3 regions of the Brevibacillus nitrificans genome follow, and region 1 is predicted to be linked to each of the others. Evidence: riboswitches for the same ligand, from Rfam matches in the RefSeq annotation. Region 1 holds a riboswitch; each other region holds the start of a gene.
What was found. Region 1 has a riboswitch for cyclic di-AMP ahead of EDM59_RS04560 (CAP domain-containing protein). Riboswitches for the same ligand answer to the same signal wherever they lie in the genome.
Positions count from the first base shown of each region.

Region 2: another riboswitch for cyclic di-AMP. It lies ahead of EDM59_RS06855 (CAP domain-containing protein); the one in region 1 lies ahead of EDM59_RS04560 (CAP domain-containing protein).
Region 3: another riboswitch for cyclic di-AMP. It lies ahead of EDM59_RS13555 (APC family permease); the one in region 1 lies ahead of EDM59_RS04560 (CAP domain-containing protein).

Region 1 covers NZ_RHHU01000003.1:540,839-546,126, reverse strand. Annotated here, with positions in the region: gene EDM59_RS04585 (2-phosphosulfolactate phosphatase) at 1-166, opposite strand, end outside; gene EDM59_RS04580 (hypothetical protein) at 292-705, shown strand; gene EDM59_RS04575 (aminoglycoside phosphotransferase family protein) at 757-1,689, opposite strand; gene EDM59_RS04570 (cold-shock protein) at 1,804-2,007, opposite strand; gene EDM59_RS04565 (rhodanese-like domain-containing protein) at 2,451-2,795, shown strand; cyclic di-AMP (ydaO/yuaA leader) riboswitch at 2,950-3,104, shown strand; gene EDM59_RS04560 (CAP domain-containing protein) at 3,112-3,813, shown strand; gene EDM59_RS30960 (hypothetical protein) at 3,866-4,024, opposite strand; gene EDM59_RS04555 (homoserine dehydrogenase) at 4,070-5,092, opposite strand; gene def (peptide deformylase) at 5,120-5,288, opposite strand, start outside.
Region 2 covers NZ_RHHU01000003.1:1,076,716-1,082,003, forward strand. Annotated here, with positions in the region: gene EDM59_RS06835 (threonine aldolase family protein) at 1-297, opposite strand, end outside; gene EDM59_RS06840 (MarR family winged helix-turn-helix transcriptional regulator) at 284-742, opposite strand; gene EDM59_RS06845 (CdaR family protein) at 1,022-1,324, shown strand; gene EDM59_RS31740 (helix-turn-helix domain-containing protein) at 1,485-1,646, shown strand; cyclic di-AMP (ydaO/yuaA leader) riboswitch at 1,800-1,954, shown strand; gene EDM59_RS06855 (CAP domain-containing protein) at 1,962-2,594, shown strand; gene EDM59_RS06860 (nitroreductase family protein) at 2,787-3,422, opposite strand; gene EDM59_RS06865 (MDR family MFS transporter) at 3,610-5,022, opposite strand; gene EDM59_RS06870 (reverse transcriptase-like protein) at 5,209-5,288, opposite strand, start outside.
Region 3 covers NZ_RHHU01000009.1:37,662-42,949, reverse strand. Annotated here, with positions in the region: gene EDM59_RS13565 (CidA/LrgA family protein) at 1-206, shown strand, start outside; gene EDM59_RS13560 (LrgB family protein) at 203-871, shown strand; gene EDM59_RS13555 (APC family permease) at 921-2,738, opposite strand; cyclic di-AMP (ydaO/yuaA leader) riboswitch at 2,927-3,085, opposite strand; gene EDM59_RS13550 (NAD(P)H-dependent oxidoreductase) at 3,233-3,772, opposite strand; gene EDM59_RS13545 (winged helix-turn-helix transcriptional regulator) at 4,024-4,380, shown strand; gene EDM59_RS13540 (aminotransferase) at 4,474-5,288, opposite strand, start outside.

The DNA of each region.
Region 1 (5,288 bases):
ATACCACTCCTCCTTTTCCGATCACGACATCTACACATGTCGTAAAGGACAGAACATCGACAATTACCACCATATCGGAGGCTGCACCCACGTGCTCCACCCCTTCATATCCCCATTCAAAGCGGGCGCTGTAGTCCATTTGTCTAAACAAGTCCGCTACTCTCACGGTTCTCCCCCGCCTTCTAATAGAAATGGTTCCTTGTCCCATTACGTTCGCCGTTACAAATGAAGACAAGGTGAAATAAAGTATATTGTCCCACGAATCAATAAACGAAGAATGGAGTGACATGAATGTCTGATCGTAAGCACAGGACACAAATCGTTCGTACAACTGGTATCCTTCAAAACAACCTCGGCGTCGCCCTCACTGCTCACTTGGACCTGGTCAATCTCAACAATGATCCAGTAGAGGTGCGTGTGCAAGTCCTGAACTGGGGTGATGCGGTAACGCAAACAAACCCTGTCAGCACTTTGCTCGATATCACGCAAACGCTCGCAGGAAACACTCGCATGGCTTTCAATGCGACAGTACCTGCTTCCTTCCACTATGAAGTGCGTCTGTCTGTCGGCTGCAACAACGATGGCGAAGGAGACAATGTTCTTCTCACCACCTATGGACGTACTGCAGTTGGCGGCGGTCAAGTGGTTGGTCTCTCCGTACTGGATAGCCAATTCCAGACGGTTACAGTCGAATCTTGTTTCTAAGAAACGGCAAATGAAAAGGAATTATGGTCCGTCCATAATTCCTTTTTTCCTTTACATACGTTTGTACCAGTCAGGAACCAGCTGCTCAAAGAAGTCATGCTGAAGCGAGATGCGCTCGATTCTCTCCTGCATCTCCCGGGTTTGCTGAGGAATGACCCGAATCGTCCAGACGAAAGAAGAGAACATCGCCATCGCTGTGTAGAGACAGTAGCGCTTCCAAAATATTTCCGAAATGCTCCCTTTTCGCTCATGATATCCATCGATTTGGCCGATACTAAAGGGAGTGCTGATTTCCTGCGAAAAAAACGCAAGCTTGGTGAAGTCGTGAACGGGATCGCCCCAGTCGAAGCGATTGAAATCAATGGCTCCTGCGTAATGTCTACCCGCCACAATCAGATTTCCCACATGAAAGTCATCATGCAGAAAAACACTTGGTGTACCCCTAAGCGCTGCAGCATGTGTATCAATAAAACCCAGGATGCGATCTGCATTCGCGATGGAATGACCACACGCAAGATACGCCTCCACATAACGAGAGTGCTTTTGTTCGTAGCAGCGCTGGTACCAGTCTGTGATCTCGGATGGAGCAGCTATCGTATGCATGAGAGCCAGCTGCCTGCCTGCTTCTTTCCCGATCAGATACTGCTCCTCTGCGGTCAAATTTCCAAGAGCATCTTTTGCATCCTCACCTGCCACATAAGACAACACCATAAAACAGATAGCGAACTCCTCTACGAAACCAAGTTCAATTGGTCGTGAGGCTTTGACACCTTTTCTCGCTTGCAGAGTTTGCAATACTTGAAACTCGGCTTTCTTTTGCTCCCATTGCTCACGATCCGCCACTCGCAGCACTCGCTGTTCGCCGTCAGACAAAATCACATGGAATTTTCGATCTGTAGAAAAGCCTTTGAGGATCGGCTCGATATGAATGGTATTTTGAAGCGAAGAAGCGGTACGAATCAAGTGATCCAGCCATAACTCCACGTGCCTTCCCCCCTTTTCTTCATAGGGTTCGATTATACGCGGAATTAGAAAGAAATGGTAGTGGGGGAAAAAGAAAAAACTGCCCGCGAACGGACAGTTTTTTTAGAAGGAGACTTACAGTTTAACTACGTTCTCAGCTTGTGGACCACGGTTGCCTTGAACGATGTTGAATTGAACGCGTTGACCTTCATCCAAAGTTTTGAAACCTTCGCCTTGGATCGCGCTGAAGTGAACGAATACATCGTCTCCGCCTTCTACTTGAATGAATCCGAAACCTTTTTCTGCATTAAACCATTTTACTGTTCCGTTCGTTTGCATTTAAAAAAACCTCCAAAAAAGTCAATTTTGAATATGCTAGTCATATTTACCGAAGCAAATAAAGCTCACATATCATGAAGAAATATCAATAGTCTTTCTATTGAATGGATATGCCTTCATGATATGTGAATTCCTACTTACTTCTTGCATAATATGCTTGTATTTGTAGTACGGAACTCAAAATCTAGTAAGGTACATCTTTTGAAAACCTAAAACAACGAAAGCCCTTCCTCTCTTTCATCCTTGCGGCTCCGATGACCGCGCCAGTGTGAATCGGGCATTCAAAAAAACGTAAGGGATCCTCTATCTGCGCACGTGGATATTACGATCGGATTTTCAAGTAGCAAACTTATTCTACCATGCCTGTCCAGTAAAAGCAACAGCTCACTGTGCCATGCCATATTCTTATGTATCTGATACAATTGGTGTAAGGAGTGATACGATTGAATAAACCTACCATAAACAAACGTGAATTCGAACAGCTGCAGCATGAAAACGCGAAGCTAATTATTCTGGATGTTCGAGATGTCGAAAAGTATCAATCAGGCAGCCTCCACGTGCCGGGGATCGCTACCAAGAACGTGCCTTACATACATATGAAGGAACAGGATCAAGCTTTGCCTGAAGAAACAGCGCAAGCCTGCGCAGACGCTACGATCATCACCTTATGTACATCAGGAAACAAAGCACAAAAAGCGGCTGCTCTTTTAAGGGAGAAAGGATATCGTGCATCGGCTCTGGAAGGCGGCTTAACGGCTTGGCATGCAGATGGAATGCAATCAGAATAAACAAGTGGAGACACCCTCTTTTTCGCTGAGAGGGTGTTTTTCTTTCATCGCCTCTTCCTATAGCTATCACGGGTGTTTATAGCCATTTCCAATAGACACTACCAAATATTACTCCTATCTTTCTCTCGCAAAGGTCTGTTATTCTGGGTCATGCCAAATCAAACAGCCGAAACTTCCTCTCGAATGGAAGTGCGGGGGATCTTTTTTTGCAGATGAGAGATCTGCATGGGGTGAATCGCCAAAGTGCGTAGGGTTGTTTCCTCAACCCGAATCCGTCAACTAACCTCGTAGGCCAAAAAAAGGAGACGATGTGAATATGAAACGCCTCGGAACTATTGCAATCGCAACTTTGGGATTGGGATTTGCCCTCTCCGGCTTTTCTAACACAGCTTCTGCCGCTGAAGCAACGAATTGCCCACTGAAAACGGCAGCCCCTATTCAAATGCCACAACAGGCTCAGTGGTTTTCATATATGCCGCAAATGAAGTTCGCGCCGCAGTTTGGTTATCAACAGCCTGTACAAACACAACAACCTGTACAAGCACCTGCGAAGCAGCCCGTTCCACAACAACCTGTTCAGCAAGCACCGGTGCAACAGACTCCTGTAGCAGCGGAGCAGCCAGCAAAAAAAGCGGAGCAGCAAGTACAAGCTTCTGAAGTGGTGAAGCAGGTCGCGGATCTGGTTAACCAGGAGCGCGCAAAAGCGGGTCTGAAGCCTGTAGAAATGGATGCTTCCCTGAACAACGTCGCACAGGCAAAAGCGGCTGATATGTCCAACAACAACTATTTCGACCATACGAGCCCAACGTACGGTTCTCCATTTGACATGATGAAGCAGTTTGGTGTTTCTTTTATGACTGCTGGTGAGAATATCGCTATGGGTCAACGCACAGCTGAAGAAGTCATGAACCAATGGATGAACAGTGAAGGCCACCGTCAAAACATCATGAACCCATCGTTCACGAAAATCGGCGTTGGCTACATCAACGGTTACTGGGTACAAGAATTTATCGGATAATGAAAAAAGCGAAAGCCGAGTCACTCTTCACAGGGTGCTCGGCTTTCTTTCGTTATGTTTGTTGTTGGTCTTCTGTGCTTTGCGTCTGTTTCGGCATATAGCTGGAGTCTTGCCCTTCCAGCAGCGCTACGTCTTTTTGGTGCATTTTTTGCTTGGTCGGATAGGCAGATACTTGTTGCATTTCAGCGCTCACATCGTTTTGTTGAGTCAAGCTGCTATCCCCTTCCTCATCAGACCGTTGTAGTGGAATACCCGCTTAGTATGCGCGCTGGCCCCTTATGATATGCTCCAGATCCTTTAAAGCGGCGGCAGCGGCGGCAACCGGATCGGACTTACCTCCGATAACGAGAAGCTCCCCCATCACATCCGTCTCCACGCGAACCGCTTTCGTGGTACCTTTAACCGTTGCAAATGGATGTGCAGCGTCCACTGCCTGAAGTTCTACCGCAGCCTTTATGCCTTGCGGTGTTTTCTGAATGGAACCGATCAATTTCGGCGTCAAGCCCGCTGCTTTCCATGCGGCAATCTGCTCGTCCGTTACCTCACGAACACTTGCCCGCGAAACGTCACTCAGCTTTACCTGCGCATCAAATGCAGCGTTGGCAAGAATCGTTACCTTGCAAGCTGTATCCCAGCCATCGATATCAAAGGATGGGTCCGGCTCGGCAATTCCCATCTGCTGTGCGCGTAAAATGGCTTCTTCGCTCGTAATGCCTTCTTCCATCATTTTCGTCAGAACAAAATTGGTTGTGCCTGTGAAGACGCCTTCGATCCCAAGTATTTGGCAGCCAGCGAAATTGTACTGCAGCAAATCGATTGTCGGAAGTGCCGCTGCTGTAGCGCCACTGATCTTGAGGTGGACGCCTTTTTGTTTCGCTAATGCCGACAAACCCGCAAAGTCTACAACCAACGCCCCTTTGGATACGGCGATCGCATGCATCCCTTGCTCGAGCGCCTGCTTTATGTAGATGAGCCCGGGTCCGCCTGTTTTTAGATCGGACGGGCCGGTTTCGATGAGGATATCCGCGTGACTAGACGCGAGGAATTCATATCCTGAGAAGGTGGTGTCCACTCTTTTCCCAGAAGCTCCCCACTCGAGCAACGCTTCCTCTCCCAAACCATTCGCATCATAAAGAGCGCTGGTTGAGCGGGCGGCACCAACCAAACGCACATCGGCATCGTACTTCTCCCGATAATACCCTTGCCTTTGTGCAAGCAGCCTTGCCGCCTGTTTGCCCACAGTACCAAAGCCTGTAATCACTACATTCCACTGTTTCATGCGTTCCCCATCCTGCCTGCAATTCGCTTATCGAACCACACGTCTTTGCTGCATGAGAATCGGATTGGCGTCTTGCGGTTTTAATTTTTTCCCCGTTTTTGCAGAGTACAGCTCATTTACATAATCAATGAACAAAATGCCTTCCAGGTGATCCATCTCATGCTGAAAGCAGCGTGCCGTAAATCCTTCTGCCTCG
Region 2 (5,288 bases), 540 kb from region 1:
ACCAGTCGCTTCAATGGCCCCTGTCTCGTGCACAGCGATATGGCCCGTAGTGGCACTCACGACACCTTGATGCGGGCGAAGAATGGAGGCGATCACAGTCGTATTGGTCTGCGTTCCTCCCACTAAAAAGTGGACATCGGCATTCGGTGCGTCGCACGCTGTTCGAATGTACGCTCTCGCCTTTTCACAATGCTCATCCGTCCCGTACCCGGATGTCTGCTCTTCATTCGTTTCCCATAGCCGCTCCAAAATCCGCTTGTGTGCACCCTCTGTATAATCATTTTCAAATCGAATCATTCTGCGCCCTCTCCAATCGGTTCATTTTGCTTTGAATAAACAACATCGAAGAACGTACCTCACTGATTTCTGTTGGTGATAGCCCATCTAGCAGCCGCTCGATCTGTTCATCCGATCTTTCGTTCAGCTGTTGAAACAACGCCGCCCCTTTTGGAGTCAGTCGAATCAGGCTCGTCCGGTTGTCCAATGGGGAGCTTTCCTTCTCGAGAAGCCCATCCTTTTGGAGCTTGGAGATGATTCGGCTCATGTAGCTGCGATCCATGTCTAATTTTTCGACCAGCTGATTCGCAATACACGGCTCCATGAAGCCAATCTCCAGGACAACCCGCGCCTCTGTCAACGTATATCCGGTATCCAATACATGCTTGTTTAACACACCAAGAATATTGGTATAGAAGCGATTGAATTGCCGAATATCTGCGATGATGCCTTCATCCAGGCTCATGGTTGGCCTCCTTTAGTGGACATAGTCAACAATTAATCTAGTTGATTTAGTGGACTTTGTCAACATTTCGTTTGTTTGGATGGCAATGTAGGAAAAACGAAAAAACTACTGGGATGAACCAGTAGTTTTCCAAACATTATGATCTTTTTAGAGGCATTATACCCGATCTTCATTGGGTCGGTGCTATTAGGATGCATGATTGTCTCCCTTCCTTTTAAAATCAACACCTATACGTTTGTTTGCTAATGCGAAATCCCTGGATCTTTTGAACCTTATGAAGTGGAAGCCCGGCTGCAACGGCTGCTATCGAAAATCAATCAACGGCTATCCGCCATCAATAAACGGACTTTTGGATTTCACAACAAAATCACGCTGCTTTTTTCCGTGAATGAGGCTGCTGAAATAAAGCATATCACCTCACAGCTGGAAACGATTGTTCGGGAATGGCTGAACACCGATCAACATTTCCTTTACGGTGGTATCGGTGGTACTTACCTCAATGTAGAAGAGATAGCCAAAAGCTATGAGGAAGCCCAGAAGACCATCTCTTTTTTAATCAACCGCACCAATCCGGTCTCATGAGCTACGAAGAGATTGGGATTAATCGCTTTTTCTGCATCAGTCCTCGCAGGACATCGAGAAGTTTTCCGAAGAAATATTCCTTCCCCTGCGCGCGGCCCACATTCAAAGCAGTGATTCGGAGACAACGCTCATGCAGTATGTGGCATGTAACTGATCCGCGATCGATACGGCAAAGAAACTTCATATTCGTATCAATACCCTGTCTCAATGCTTAAAACGCATCGAGGAACGACTAGGTCTTCGATTTGACAGTCAGGAGGACATGCTAAAAATTCAACTGGCTTGCCATCTGAAGAATCATTTGTCTTCCTTCAAGCGCTAAGAGCAAGTTTAACGACTTGTTGATACCGATCTAGTCAGTCGTTTCTTGCAAGGAAGACGTGCGCTCTCGACCCGCGTCCGCATATAACACATGAATCCTACCAAAATTTATGCCTTTCATTCACAGGTGAATCTCTGTTATTCTGGGTCATGCCAAACAAAACAGCCGAAACTTCCTCTCGAATGGAAGTGCGGGGGATCTTCTTTTGCAGATGAGAGATCTGCATGGGGTGAATCGCCATAGTGCGTAGGGTTGTTTCCTCAATCCGAATCCGTCAGCTAACCTCGTAGGCCAAAAAAAGGAGACGATGTGAATATGAAACGCCTTGGTACAATTACGATCGCGACTTTGGGATTGGGATTTGTTCTTTCCGGCTTTTCTAACACAGCTTCTGCCGCGGCCCTTGAACAACAAACTCAATCGTTCCCATATACAGCACAATACGGCTATCAACCCGTGATGCAACAACCTGTTCAACCACAATACGCGACACCTATTCAGCAGCCTGTACAACAGCCGGTTCAACAGCAGCCGGTACCTGCTCCACAACCCGCGAAGCCAGCTAAAAAGCAAGTTGACGCATCCGCTGTCATGAAGCAGGTAGCTGATCTGGTTAACCAGGAGCGGGCTAAAGCAGGCCTGAAGCCAGTGGAGCTGGACGCTTCCCTAAACAAGGTCGCACAAGCAAAAGCGGCTGACATGTCCAGCAACAACTACTTTGACCATACAAGCCCTACGTATGGCTCTCCATTCGATATGATGAAACAATTTGGTGTGTCTTACATGACCGCTGGTGAAAACATCGCGATGGGCCAACAAACTGCTGATGAAGTCATGAACCAATGGATGAACAGTGAAGGCCACCGTCAAAACATCATGAATCCTGCTTTCACCAAAATCGGTGTAGGTTTTGTGAACGGGTACTGGGTTCAAGAATTTATCGGATAATGAAAAGGGATAGAAACGCCGAGTCCTGTAACTAGGGCCCGGCGTTTTTGGTTTTGTTTTTTACCTGGGCAGATAGCGGCTGCATATTCAGCGCAACATTCTGTACTCGGCGGGACTTTCCACGATATTAGTATCCACCCAGCCGCAGCATTCATTCGTTGAAATGCTTTCGCCCTTATGTAAACCTGCTTTTCACTTCACAGTAAATTGGTTATAGCTGACAAACTCTCCAACTGGCTTGCGATAGCCTCGGACTCTTTGGCTCGACATATCTTCCTTGCCTATCGTGATCATCAATGCCGGTACGTACTGCTCTGGGATGCTAAGCAGCTCGCGAATCGCTTCGGGATCAAAGCCAATCATCGGGCAGCTATCCCACCCTTTCTCTTTGGCTGCCAGCATGAACAGCATGGCAGACAGGCTTGCAGATCGTATAGCTTCATCGCGTCTTAACGCCTCGCCCCCTTTTTCATAAAACCGATGGATCGAGGAGACAGTGTCGTCGTATTCCCGCTTATCGATTACCCCCAGCTGGAGAAGCCCCTCATTGATTTTCCCTGCCTGCGTATGTGCCTCTTGATTGCCCAGGACCAGGATCACCGCTGATGCAGTTTTCACTTTATACTGTTTTTGTGCGGCTTCAAAGACTTTGTTCTTCATTTCTGCATCATTGACGATGACATAATGAGTATGCTGTAAGTTGAACGCAGAGGGAGCAAACTTCACGAGCGAAAAGATCTCATCGAGCTCATCTGCCGATATTTCTACATCGGGTATAAATTTTGTTGCGGACCTTCTTTGTTTCACCAGGTTTGTAAATTCACTCATCGGAATAACCCCTCTCGAAATCGTATATCTTAAATTAGAGATTTATGGGGAGAAAAAGTCGCGTCTCACCATTTTATTGGAGAAATATCTCAAATTCAAGATAATTGTATAGTGAAATTTACCAAATGTCAACAAGCATAAAGAAGACCATCCCTTCGGTACGTCAGAGACGGTCTTCTTTCCCTAATCAGTTCGGTGACACTTGCTTCGCGCCTTGTGGCTGCTTCGGTTTGCCTGCGCGCTTCAGGAAAAAGGAAGCAAGCAAAGCGACGATAACCAAAGCAAATGCCAGCAGGAACGCACTTTTCATTCCTGCAATCATCGAGAGCATACGCAGGGTAGATTCATCCTGGCCAGGTGCGGAGTTTTGCAAATATCGATCGGTCCCATTCATCATGACAGTTACCAACAAGGCAGTCCCGACAGCTCCTGCTACCTGCTGCAGCGTCCCAATGATCGCGGTGCCATGTGGATACAGAGGCGGTGGCAGCTCATTGAGTGCATTTGTCATCACGGGCATCATCAGCATGGAAATCCCCAGCATGAGCAGTGTATTGAACAGCATGATCGTGAGGTAAGAGATCGTAACGGTAATAAACGCGAATTGCAGCAAGGTGTGTGCAATCAAAATCAAGCCTACAATCGCCAGCCACTTCGCTCCGAATTTATCGAACAGCCTGCCCGTGATGGGTGACATGATGCCCATGATGATTCCCCCTGGCAGCATCACTAATCCAGCCTCAAACGGACTGTAACCCAAGGCGTTCTGGAGAAAGATCGGCAATAGCATCATCGCAGCGAACATCGCCATCATCACGATAATCATGATTAAGGTAGAGATTCGAAAAATGCGATACTGGAAGGTTCGCAGGTCAAGCAAAGGCTCCGCAATTTTTAACTGCCGAATGGTGAAGAGCACCAGCGATAAGAGACCGACCACAATCGGCAGCAAGACTGAGTAGCCTGCCCATCCTCCATGTCCTTCACTCGCACTGCTAAATCCGTACACAATTCCCCCAAATCCAACAGTCGAGAGCAGAAGCGATAGCAAATCTACCTTTGGTTTGGTCGTCTCTGTGACGTTTTTCAATCTGATAAAGGCAAAGATCATCACAAAAACAGCGATGGGCAGTACTCCGTAAAAAAGGTATCGCCAGCTGAAATGCTCCACAATGATTCCAGACAATGTCGGACCGATTGCCGGAGCAAACGTGATGACGATCCCGATCGTTCCCATTGCGGAGCCCCTCTTTTCCAGCGGGACAATGGCAAACACCACGTTGGTCAAGAGCGGGAACAAGAGGCCGGTGCCAGCCGCCTGGAGAATCCTTCCTAAGACTAACAGGGAAAAACCAGAAGAAACCGCCGCAATGAACGTTCCCACTGTAAATAATCCCATCGCTGATAAAAACAACGTTCGAGTGGTAAAACGCTGTAGCAAAAAAGCGGTGACCGGAATGAGTACGCCGATGATCAGCAAATATCCTGTAGTCAGCCACTGAGCGGTACTAGGCAAAATCCCGAGGTCCGCCATGATTTTCGATAACGCCACATTGAGCAGCGTTTCATTGAGAATCGCCACGAATACACCCAAAATCATGACGATGACCACCGTAAAGTTCGCTTTGCTCCCGAATGTTCCTTGCGCTCGGTTTATGTCCTGCTGTGTGTCCACAAACGCACTCCTTTCCGTGTCGCATGGATCGCACATACGGATCCATGGCAGATGCACGTGAGAAAATTTCAGCTCCCCCATTCTATCGTGAAAAAGAGCGGGACATTTCTTCTAAATTGCGGTATTTCCCCCCGCTCCCCCTTTCGACTTCCTGTTTCGGATCGCAGCCCTTGCCAATTCATCCGCTGCTT
Region 3 (5,288 bases), on a different contig from region 1:
TTGACGCCGGAGCGAGCTTTCTGTTGGCAGAGCTGCTGCTGTTTTTCATCCCGCCATCTGTAGGAATTATTTCGTACCAAAATCTGATGCTCCATGAAGGCTTTCAAATCTTTATCGTCATCGCGATTGGCACAGCCATCGTCATGGCCGCAAGCGGTCTTTTGGCACAGCGCATTGCCAAACGGAAGGAGCAATCACAATCATGATCGGCGGTATCTTGGGCTTCTTCGTCACTATCGTTCTTTATCTGATTGCCAAAAGGCTCTATCGCTACAAACCGATTCTGTTGTTTTCACCTTTGCTGTTCACGCCTGTTGCACTGGTCTTTCTGATCCTCGGCACTCATACGGCATACGAAGCCTATAACGCAGGTGGAAAATGGCTGGCGTACATGCTGCAGCCTGCTACCATCGCATTCGCAGTACCGCTCTACAAGCATTTTCCGTTGTTGAAAAAACACGCTTCACAAATCGTAGTGAGCGTCACAGCAGGCTCTGCAGTCGCTGTCGTCTCTTCTGCCTTGCTGGCCTTGCTGATGCATGTAGACAAACAGGTCATGTTCAGTCTGATCCCGCGGTCCATCACTACACCGATCGCCATGAATGTTTCCGAAATGATCGGCGGAGTGCCTTCCATCACAGCTGTCCTCGTCCTGATTACAGGGCTGCTCGGCTCGGTGATCGGTCCGTACATCATTTCCTATCTGCGCATTCAGGATGACATCGCCCGCGGAGTTCTTCTGGGTACGAGCGCACATGGGGCAGGGACGTCCAAAGCCTTTGAAATCGGCTCATTGACGGGAACGGTTTCCAGTATTTCCATGATCCTGGCTGCATTGGTTACACAGCTCGTCACGACGATCGTTGTATAAACGAAAAAGGCAATCCCTTTCGCAGGGACTGCCTCTTTTCAATTTCTGCCTATTTTTTCAAACGATACGGTACGGTCGCGATCTTCACATCCTGCCGGGCAAACAAATACGCCCGCAAGAAAAAGCTGGTCTGGTTATGCAGCAGATTATGCCACCAACGCTTTGTGATGAACTGCGGGATCATGACCGTCACATGATCCGTATCGGCTTTCTTCCACTCCACGGTATCGATGAACTTGAACAGCGGCTTGATGATACTTCGATAATGAGAGCGCAGAACGATCAGGCGTACTCCTGGATTCCACAGCTCCCATTTTTCCTCCATCTTTTTGATGTCCTCGTCGCTGAAGCCCACGTAGACGGCCACGATGTCATCAGACAGGGACTGCGCGTAGCTGATGGTATTTTTCACGACCTGCGAAATACCCGCCACCGGAATCACGATGACGCTGCCTTTTGCCTGAGGCTTGTCGGTCGTGATGTCCAGTCTCAGCTCGCTTGCCAAGTCCTGATAGTGACCGTTGATTTTGCGGAAGATAAAAATCACGATCGGTAGAAAAATGAAGATCGTCCAGACTTGGGAAAATTTCGTGATCAGGAAGATCAGGCAGATCGTCAGCGTAGTCAGCATCCCAATCGTATTGATGAGAAAAGGAACCAACCATCCGGCAGGCTTTTTCGTCACCCACCGCTTCATCATGCCGGCTTGCGACAACGTAAATGGGATGAAGACCCCGAGCGCATACAGCGGAATCAGATTCTCCGTTTCTCCGCCAAACGATATCACTAAAATCGCGGACAGAATGCCGAGAAAAATGATCCCGTTGGAGAAGCCGAGCCGATCCCCTCGGACCATGAACATGTTTGGCATAAACCGGTCTTTGGCCAGCATAAAGGCGAGCAGGGGAAAGGCTGCAAAAGCAGTATTCGCTGCCAGGAACAGGATAAGAGCCGTAACAGCCTGGATAAAATAATACAGGATCCCTCTGCCAAAGACAGCGGATGCGATTTGCGAAACGACCGTTTCCTTCGGGCTGGGAGCGATGCCAAAGACGTAAGCCAGCAAGCTGATGCCCATAAACATCACACCGAGAATCAGCCCCATCATGATCAAGGTCAGGGCTGCATTTTTCGGAGCCGGACTTCGGAAGTTGGGAATCGCATTGGATACCGCTTCTACGCCGGTCAAAGCTGAACAGCCTGAGCTGAATGCCCGCAGCAGCAGAAAGAGCGTAATTCCCGGGACCGCAGCGCCGTAGACAGGTGCATGTACTTGGACGTTGCCCGTCATCCATTGATAAGCACCGCCCAAAATCAAGAGAAAAATCGCGACGACAAACAAATAGACCGGATACATCAGAATCGTCGCTGACTCGGTGATCCCCCTCAGGTTCAGGATCGTTACGGAGATGATCATGAGCAACGCAATCAGAACACGATGATCATGCAATACCGGAAACGCTGAAGTAATCGCGTCTGTCGAAGCCGAGGTACTCACGGCTACGGTCAAAATGTAATCGACGAGCAGCGAGCCGCCAGCCACCAGTCCGGTCGACGTGCCAAAGTTGTCTTTGGCAACGATATACGCTCCGCCGCCTGTTGTATAAGCAAAGATCGTCTGGCGGTAAGATAAAATTAGAATGGTTAAAAGTCCTACGACCGCAATGGAGATCGGAATGGAATACCATAGCGCAGCAGCTCCGAGCGTAACTAACACAAGCAGAATTTGCTCGGTACCATAGGCTACAGAAGATAACGCATCAGATGACAAAACGGCTAATGCCTTGACCTTCGAGAGCTTTTCTTCACCCAGTGCGTTTGACTTCATCGGTCTCCCGATTAAAAGTCGTTTCAACCCCATTATCATGTTGATCTCCTCACATACTTTTTCAGATAGTTTCTCCTCTTGATGTAGACAGCTTCCCCTCAGATATTTCCTAAATCCCCTCCTTTTTCCCGAAAAAAAGAACAAAAAAGAAGCCAAACGAGAAGGAAACTCACTTGGCTTTCAGGGCATAGCAAAGTTAGGCTATGTCATTTATACACAAAGTAAATGTTGCCTCTCTTGGTACGCTTACGGAGTTAGCTGACGGATTCGGGTGTAAGAGTCACCCTACTCGAAATCTTCGAGATTCACCCCATGTGGCACGACAAGTCCCGCCACGTTTGGTTCCCCCGCTCCCATTCAAAAATGGGACTCAGCGAATCGGTTATTTCCATTTGTCTTTATCACGAAACAAATAATACTCCCGTACGAAGCGCTTGTAAAGATCTAATTCTCTTCATTTTTGATCGTGAAAAAGATGCCCCCATAAGCAGTTTGATCTGCTTCAAGGACATCCCCCAAGGTCCTTTTGTCCCTTAGTGTGAGAGAACATTCAAGGACGTTTGTACGTGTTCCGCGCAACGCTTCGCTTCTTGCGCGAGGATCTCGTCTGTAGCTTGATTGGCATCATACACGACAAAGGCAGGCAGGAACGTTCCGTTGCATTTCGTCAAGGTTCGTTCAATAGGACGAAGCAGCTCGCTGATCGTGTAAAAGTTATCTCCACCAGAACGATACGACTTTTCCGTCCCCCCTGCTGTCGTGGCGACCAGAAATTCTTTCCCTTTCAGATGAACGCCCTCTGGCCCAAATGCCCAGCCGTACACAAGCACTTCATCGAACCACTTCTTTAAAAGCGGTGGGCAGCTGTACCAGTAAAATGGGAACTGAAAGACAATCCTCTCAAATTCGAGCAGCAGCTCTTGCTCCCGCTGAACATCAATCTGGTAATCGGGATACTCCTGATACAGATCGCGGACCAACACTTGTCCATTCTTCTTCCATTCACTCAACAGCGCCCGATTGGCGCGAGATTCAGCGAGCCGTGGATGCGCAGCTATCACCATGATTTTCACAAAGAACACCCTTTCTTTCGTTGCTTCGTCTCGGGATTACATCCCCCATTATTCGAAAGAGAGGGAGGATTGAAAAGTACGCTTTTTCTTCAGACTACGTCCTGAAAACCGTACCATGGATGACAGCTCGGTTGTGGGCAGACAGTATGAAAAACCGTACTAGGTACGAAATAACAGCGTACTGTCAGAAAGCAGGATACTCTGGTAAAGTAACGAAGAGCACATGGAGCATGAGGAAGGGAGGGAAAAACGTGCAAGAAGAACTTCGCGATCCTACACGGACACAAGGAATTCTCGCCACGCTTCAGGTCATCGGCGGCAAGTGGAAGCCGCTCATCTTATTCATCCTCCTGCACGATGGCACCAAGCGATTTGGAGAGCTGCGGCGCATGCTTCCAAATATCACGCAGGGCATGCTGACCAATCAGCTGCGTGAGCTCGAGCAGGACGGTCTCATCGTACGCCGCCCCTATCAAGAGATCCCGCCCAAAGTGGAGTATTACTTGTCTGAGCACGGAAAAACGCTGAGCTCCGTCTTGGGCGATATGTGCGGGTGGGGGTTTCGGCACTTGGCCTACATGGAGCAAAATGATCAGCATTCGGGATGAGGCTTTGATGGGGCGAGAAGAGAAACAAAAAAGAGTCCTCAAAAGAAAGCGACCCTTCTTTCGAGAACTCTTCTTCTATATATATGGGACAGCCTACGACAGTTTCCCCATCAAACGCTCCATCCGCTCCAGCGCTTTTTTCAGCTGCTCCATGGATGTCGCATACGAGCAGCGGATATGACCATTACCGCTTTCGCCGAATACATCGCCCGGAACGACAGCTACTTTCTCTTCCATTAACAGCTTCTCGGCAAACTCGGCCGAGCTCAGCCCTGTAGATGTGATCGAAGGAAAAGCGTAGAATGCACCATCCGGCTCGTGGCAGCTCAGCCCGATTTCCCGGAAGCCATCCACGACGTAATTGCGGCGTTGGCGATAGCTCTCGATCATCCGTTCCATGTCCGAGCGTCCGTGACGCAGCGCCTCCAGTGCTGCCATCTGCGCCATCGTCGGTGCACACAGCATCGTATATTGATGAATTTTCAGCATCCCTGCCAGCAGATCAGGGGTGGCGCAGACGTAGCCGAGGCGCCAGCCTGTCATGGCAAACGCTTTGGAGAAGCCCGAGATCAGAATCGTGCGGTCCTTCATTCCCGGAAGCGCCGCGATGCTGTCGTGCATGCGTCCGTACGTCAGCTCGGCGTAAATCTCATCGGAAATCACCAGCAGATCGTGCTTCTCGATGATAGGCAGCAGGGTTTTCCACTCTTCAGCAGTCATCGTGCCGCCTGTCGGATTGTTCGGATAGCAGAAAATAATCGCTTTGGTCCGTGGCGTGATGTGCGTCTCCAGCTCTTGTGGTGTCAGCTTGAACTGGTTTTCCATCGTCGTCTTCAGGAACACTGGCACCCCGCCAGCCAGGCGAATGACCGGCTCGTAGGATACGTAGCACGGCTCGACGACCAGCA